DNA from 3 places in the Telluria mixta genome. Region 2 is predicted to be linked to each of the others. Evidence: riboswitches for the same ligand, from Rfam matches in the RefSeq annotation. Region 2 holds a riboswitch; each other region holds the start of a gene.
The links. Region 2 has a riboswitch for cobalamin ahead of P0M04_RS31710 (MotA/TolQ/ExbB proton channel family protein). Riboswitches for the same ligand answer to the same signal wherever they lie in the genome.

Region 1 (2,259 bases), 1.4 Mb from region 2:
GAGGGCGCCCGTCGTCTTGCCGCCATATTCCGAATGGTCGTTGCGCGCGCTGACGTCGAGCAGGTGGCTGCCGCGGCGCAGGTCGTACGACGCCGCGACGGCATTCGTGATGCGCGTGCGGTTGATGTCCTTGATGGCGCTGGACAGGACTTGTTCCTTGCGGTGGCCCGCCAGCACCTGCAGCGTGTCGCCGGCGATGTCGAACGTGTTCTGCCACGTGAATTCGTCCTGGCGCGTGTTCAGTTGCGAGGTACCGGAAGGCGTCGTGCCAGTGAAGCTGCCCAGCTTGTCTTCCGAGCGCGCCACCTGGACGCTGCTGCGCCAGTTCGGCAGGAAGCGGTCGTTCAGGAACACGCTGTAGCTGTCGAGTTCCTGAAGGTTGTGCGTGTCGAAGTCCGACTTGCCGCTGTCGTATTGCGCGTTCAGGCGGCTCTGCATGAATTGCGCACCGATCTCGTGGCCCTCGGCCAGGCGCAGTGCGATGCGGCCGTTGACGCTGTTGCGCGTGTAGCCGTCGTCGTCGGGGTTGTAGCTCGACGAGCCAGGGCGTGTGGACGAGAAGCCATCCGATTCTTCGTGTGCGCCGGAGAGCGCGTAGGTGACGCTGTGCGCACCGCCCGTCGAGCCGTGCACGCTGGCGTCGTACTGGTTCGTGCCGTACGTGCCGCCGCCCGCGCTGGCGCTGAACATCGGTGCGCCTGCGCTCTTCTTCGTGAAGATCTGCACGACGCCGCCGATGGCATCCGCGCCGTACAGGGAGCTCAGGGGGCCGTAGACGATCTCGATGTGGTCGATGGCCGACAGCGGGATCGCATTCCAGGACGCCGCGCCCGTGGTGGCGGAGCCGATGCGCACGCCGTCGACCAGCACGACGACCTGGTTGCTGTTGGCGCCGCGCAGGAATACGGTAGTGTTGGTACCGCCGCCGCCGTTGCGGGAGATTTCGATGCCGCGCTGGCGGCGCAGCACGTCGGCGACGGAGCCGGCGCCTGCGCGGGCGATGTCGTCGCTCGAGATGACGACGGTGTCGGGAATGACGTCTTCGGCGCGTTGCGGCGTGCGGTTGGCGGTGACGATGACGGTGTCGGGAATGGGATCGGCGTGGGCCGATGCGGCGGCAGCGAATGCGAGCGAAAGCGCGGCCGCCAGCCGGGAAACAGGAAAGGACATGACTTTTTATTGTGTAGACCAACCGGCCGACGTCCCCGTCAGCCAGATGAACAGAAGCGCTGGATGAATCGCGCTTCCACCTTTTGGCCGGTATCCGGGCTGGCGAGTATGGCCGTCCGACCTTCCCATGCGGATGCACAGTGGTATGTGGGGACGGTTGCCGTGCACGCGTGAGAGGCGTGCCGGCACTTGCTTACCGTTGCGGGGGCAGCACACGTTGGCGCTTGTCTGAAGAGCGCTTCGTGTTTCCCGTTTAACTGCGCCCGAGAGACGGGCGCGAGCACCAAAACGCCGACATTATACGCCCAGCACGACCAGCTGGCCGTAGCCGATGCGATGCGGCGTCTGCGCCGCGTTCAGTGCCGCCTGTTCCAGCGGTGCGCCGCCATGCAGCGCCGCCAGCAGGCGGATCGTGCCGGCGTGGCAGACGATGAGCGCGGACGGTGTGCGCAAATCGGCGACGAACGCTTGCACGCGGCGGGCCACGTCGAGCACGTTTTCGGCGCCGCCGGGGCGGTAGTGGAGCAGGTCGGCGGTCCAGGCGTCGACGTCGGCGCGCGGGATGTCCGACCAGGGGCGCAACTCCCACGCGCCGAAATTCATTTCGGCCAAACGCGCATCGAGCGTCACGCGGCCCGGGGCCAGGTGTGCGGCCAGCAGGGCACAGCGTTGCAGCGGGCTGGCGTAGACGGGCAGGCCGCTCGGTACGGCGAGTCCGGCATGCACGCGTGCGAGTTCGCTGTCGGTGACCGGGACGTCGCTGGCGCCGTAGCACAGGCCCGGCGCCACGTCCGGCTGCGGATGGCGTACCAGGTACAGCGTCATGCGTTCCAGGCACCGTGGCCCAGCGTGGCCAGCACGGCGATATAGATGAGCGCTTCGGCCAGCTGCTGCACGGCGCCGAGGCAGTCGCCCGTGTAGCCGCCGAGGCGCCGGACGAATAAACGGCCGAGCCACAGCGCGGCGAGTGCCGCTGCGATCATCGCGGCCAGTATGGCGGCCGGTGTCATCGCATCGGTGGCCAACATATACGCTGCGGGGAGCAGGCAGGTCAGCGCCGCGATCGCGAATTCCGCGTTCGTCATCTGC
Region 2 (2,259 bases):
CCGGCATCGACGTGGACGCGCTGCGCACCCTCATGGCCGGCCAGCGCGTGGCCGCCGTGATGGTCATGCCGAACTTCCAGAATCCGCTCGGCTTCATCATGCCGGACGAGCGCAAGCGCGAACTCGTGGCACTGCTCGCGGAGCACGGCATCCCCGCCATCGAGAACTGCGTCTACGACGAACTGTATTACGGCGACCGCCACCCGTGCCCCCTCAAGACGTGGGACACGCGCGGCCTCGTGCTGCACTGCGCATCGTTCTCGAAGAGCCTGACGTCGAACTACCGCATCGGCTGGGCGCTGGCGGGACGCTACGCGGCCCAGGTGGAAAAGCTGAAATTCCTGAACACGCTGAGCACGCCGTCGCTGCCGCAGCTGGCCATCGCCGACTATCTGCAGAACGACGGCTTCGACCGCCACCTGCGCCAGGTGCGCAAGGGGTATGCGCAGCGCGCCCGCATGATGGCGGCCGCCGTGCTGCGCTTCTTCCCGGACGGCACCCGCGTCTCCGAACCGCAGGGTGGCTATGTGCTGTGGGTGGAACTGGCGGGCGGCGTCGACGCGATGCGGCTGTACGCCCGCGCCCTCGAACACGGGATCACGGTCGGCCCCGGCCACATGTTTTCCGCGCGGGGCAGCTGGACGCACTGCATCCGCCTCAACTACAGCTACCCGTGGACGCCGGCGACGGAAGACGCGTTGCGCACGCTGGGCCGGCTCGTTGCCGAGTTGGCGTGAGCGGTTATAATCCGCACCGTCTGGTGCCCGCGCGTGCGTTCGGCACGCGCAGTTAAACGGGAAACACATGGCGGACGTTCCTATGTCCGCCAGGGTGTGCTGCCCCCGCAACGGTAAGCAAGCGCCGTCTTTCGACGGCAGGCCGGTCCTCGAACCACTGTGCGCAGCCGCGCATGGGAAGGTGGGCCGGTCCGCCTTGCCAGCCCGGATACCGGCCAGACAGGTGGCGGACCTTCGTATAGGCCCGCCGTTCCAGTCGCGCCCACGGGGAAGTGGGCGGATTGCCTGTCACCGTCATCATCATGCCTGATCCGTCCTTTGACGGCGCCGTGCGCGCCGTCGAAACCGTGCTGTATTCCGTTTCCTCCGTCCTGTACCTGCCGGTCCTCGTGGCCATCGCCGCGCTGCTGCTGTACATGCTGGCCTGCCTCGGCGCCTTCCTCGGCGAATGGCGCGAGCGCCGGCGTGGCGCGCGCCTGCTCGTCGACGGCGCCCGCGCCGCCATCGACACCTGCCTGCGCGAATCCGCCGCGCCGCTCGACGCGCACCTCGAACGCATCGTGCAGAGCGCCGAGGGCGCCGGCCTGCGCCGCCTGGACGCCGTGCGCTTCGTCGTGCGCGTCGGCCCCGCGCTGGGCCTGATGGGCACCCTGATCCCGATGGGCATCGCACTCGCGGGCCTCGCCCACGGCGACCTGCCGCACATGGCGCAGGACATGACGACGGCGTTCACCGCGACGGTCGTCGGTCTCGCGTGCAGCGTGCTCGCCTACGTGCTGGCGCTCGTGCGCGAGCACTGGCTGCGCGCCGACATGCTGGACGTTGCCTTCGCGGCCGAGCAGGCGCTCGCCGACGTGCCCCGTGTGCACGCCATCCGCGCGTGAGGCGACCATGCGCTATCTGAAACAACGCCGCGGCCAGTATGCAGCGCACGGCGAGGATCCGCTCGCCGGTGTCGCCAACCTGTTCGACGCCAGCATCGTGTTCATCGTCGCGATGATGCTCGCGCTGTTCTCGGCCTGGAACATGCTCGACCTGCTCGACCCGTCGTCCGAAGTCACGATTGCCAAGAAGGGATCGGATGGCAAGGTCGAAGTCATGACGAAGAAGGGCGCCGAGATCAAGGTCACGCGCGTGTCCGACAAGCCGCTGTCCGGCGCCGGCAAGCGCCTCGGCACCGCGTACCAGCTGCCGGACGGGAAGGTCGTGTATGTGCCCGAATAAGTTCATCCGCCTGCTTTTCCTGCTGGCCGCGCTGACGTTGGGGCAGATCGCCCAAGCCGCCCCGCGCACGCTGGCCCTGCTGCTGGGCGACGTCGAATCGCGTCCCGCCGTGCTGGCCGTCCGTGCGCTGAAAGCCGAACTTACCGCGGCCGACGTGGCCGTGCGCATCGTCCCGGCCAGCGGCATGACCCCGGCCGACCACGCCGCGCTGGCCGGCGCCGATGTCGCCGTCGTCAACGTCAAGGGCAGCCAGTTGCTGCAACTGGTCGCGCCCGACCTGGACGCGCTGCTGCGCCGC
Region 3 (2,259 bases), 370 kb from region 2:
GTGTTCGAGAAATACGTCAGCGATTCCTTGGCCGCCTTCAGCGCGGGCGCCGCGCTGGCCGCGAATTCGGGCGGGTACAGCACGGTCACCGTCACCGTCGGGCTGCCGGGGCCGGACCATGTGTCGACGAGCGGTTTCGCGGTCTGGTTGTCCGCTGTCCAGGCGAAATCGTGGACGTCGCCCTGCACGAAGCGCCACGTGCGCATCCCGTCCTTGTCGATTGGAGCGCCATGCGGTTCGCCCGTCGCGCCCACGGTGTAGTCGCGCGGGACGGTGAGCTTGACGTCGTAGCTGCCGAAGTCCGCGTAGAACTCGGAATTCAGGTGGTACTCGTGCACGTTCCAGCGCGGCGTCGTCGCGCCCCGTTCCCCCGGCAGTTCCAGCACGCCGATCTTGGGGAACCACTGCGCGACGAGGTGGAAGGTGCCGAAGTACCCGGCGCGCGCGACGACGCGCGGCAGTTGCGTGACGAAGTCGATGTCGAGCGTCGTCGATGCGCCCGGCGCCACGGCCTGCGGCAGGTCGAAGCGCACGACGGTGCGGTCCGTCGCCGGGCCGTTGTCCGGATGGACGAAGGTCCACGGCACGTTGGTGCCGCCTTGTGCGACGCGGTGCAGGGCGATGTGGCCCCACGCGTCCTTGATGTCGACGCCGGAGCGGAAGGTGCCGTCGCGCTCGCGCCGTTCGGTGAAATACGTGCTGCCCGCGCTCTCGAACGCGTTCATGTACAGGTGCAGGTAGACGCTCCTGACGGCGACGTTGCTGCGGTTGCGCCACGTGAGCCGCTCGCGGCCCGTGACCGTGTGCTTGACCGGGTCGAGCGTGGCGGCGATGTCGTAATGGACGACGCGGTCCGACAGCGTGGGCTCGCGGCCCGTGCGCGGGCCGCCCCACGCATCCGGGCTGCTGGGGATGCGGACGGCGGCGGCATCGGGCTTGGCCAGGGCGATGCCGTCGGGTGACGATGGAAGCTGCGGTGCGGCGAACACCGCCCCCGCCAGCAGCAGGACGGCGGCAAGGGCGAAGCGGACACTGAAACGAGGATGCATGCGGGACCCCTGGCGTGGCTGTTATTTTTGTGCCCACACTATACAGGTTATAATCTCGGGGTTCTGGTGCCCGCATGCGCGTCTGCGCGTGCAGTTAAACGGGAAACACGAAGCGGCGTCGCCACCGGCGGCGTGCCAACGTGTGCTGCCCCCGCAACGGTAAACAAGCGTCGCCGCATGGCGACAGGCCGCCCCGACGACCACTGTGCTTGCGCAGGAAGGTGGGGCGGTCCGTCTTGGAGCCCGGAGACCGGCCAGACAGGGGAAGCCGGCGTCATGCCGCGCTTTTGTGTACGCCGGCGTGCGGGGACGCTTGCCGGCGCAAACGAACACTGAACATCCTATGCATACTGCCGCCTCCACCCGCGGCGCGCCGGCTATCAAGCCGCTCGCGCTGGCCTGTGCCATCGTCCTGTCCTGTTCCACGAGCGCCGTGCGCGCCCAGGACGGCAACCCATCGACCGTCGTCATCACCGGTTCCCGCTTCCCGAGCGTGGAAACCCTGCGCCCGATCGGCGCCACCGTCATCACGCAGGACGACATCCGCCGCGCCGGCGTGAACGACGTGAACAGCGCGATCCGCAAGATCGGCGGCGTGTTCGGCCGCCAGAGCCTGGATTCGTCGCCCGACTTCGCGCTCGACCTGCGCGGCTTCGGCACCAACAGCGCGCAGAACATGGTGATCATGGTCGACGGCGTGCGCCTGAACGAGAACGAACTGGCGAACACCGTGCTGTCGACGATCCCGATCGACACGGTCGAACGCATCGAGATCACCCGCGGCGGCGGTAGCGTGCTGTATGGCGAAGGCGCCACCGGCGGCGTCATCCAGATCACGACGCGCCGCAACGTGGACGGCGGCCTTCACGGTTCCGTGTTCGCGGAAGGTGGCTCGTTCCACGAGCACGACGTCCGCGCGCAGCTGTCGCAGACGGCGGGCAACGTCAGCGCCGACATCGCCGTCGCGCGCCAGGGCTCCAATAACTACCGCCGCAACAGCGATTTCGACCAGACGACGGCCTCGCTGAACGTGCAGACCCGCTTCACGGGCGGCCGCGCCGGTATCCACGTCGAGAGCGCGCGCCAGGATTCGCGTCTCCCGGGTTCGCTGTCGCTGGCCCAGTTCGACGCCGACCCGCGCCAGGCCTCGACGCCGAACGACTTCGGCTCGCTGAACACGGACCGCGCAAACGCCTTCGCCGAATACCGC

Region 1: another riboswitch for cobalamin. It lies ahead of P0M04_RS05035 (TonB-dependent receptor domain-containing protein); the one in region 2 lies ahead of P0M04_RS31710 (MotA/TolQ/ExbB proton channel family protein).
Region 3: another riboswitch for cobalamin. It lies ahead of P0M04_RS00635 (TonB-dependent receptor); the one in region 2 lies ahead of P0M04_RS31710 (MotA/TolQ/ExbB proton channel family protein).

What each region holds. Positions count from the first base shown of each region.
Region 1 covers NZ_CP119520.1:1,132,753-1,135,011, reverse strand. The annotation lists gene P0M04_RS05035 (TonB-dependent receptor domain-containing protein) at 1-1,170, opposite strand, end outside; cobalamin riboswitch at 1,239-1,473, opposite strand; gene cobC (alpha-ribazole phosphatase family protein) at 1,468-1,995, opposite strand; gene P0M04_RS05025 (adenosylcobinamide-GDP ribazoletransferase) at 1,992-2,259, opposite strand, start outside.
Region 2 covers NZ_CP119520.1:7,216,910-7,219,168, reverse strand. The annotation lists gene P0M04_RS31715 (aminotransferase-like domain-containing protein) at 1-737, shown strand, start outside; cobalamin riboswitch at 742-971, shown strand; gene P0M04_RS31710 (MotA/TolQ/ExbB proton channel family protein) at 1,040-1,621, shown strand; gene P0M04_RS31705 (DUF2149 domain-containing protein) at 1,629-1,961, shown strand; gene P0M04_RS31700 (cobaltochelatase subunit CobN) at 1,948-2,259, shown strand, end outside.
Region 3 covers NZ_CP119520.1:143,591-145,849, reverse strand. The annotation lists gene P0M04_RS00640 (M1 family metallopeptidase) at 1-1,049, opposite strand, end outside; cobalamin riboswitch at 1,097-1,322, shown strand; partial or broken gene P0M04_RS00635 (TonB-dependent receptor) at 1,393-2,259, shown strand, end outside.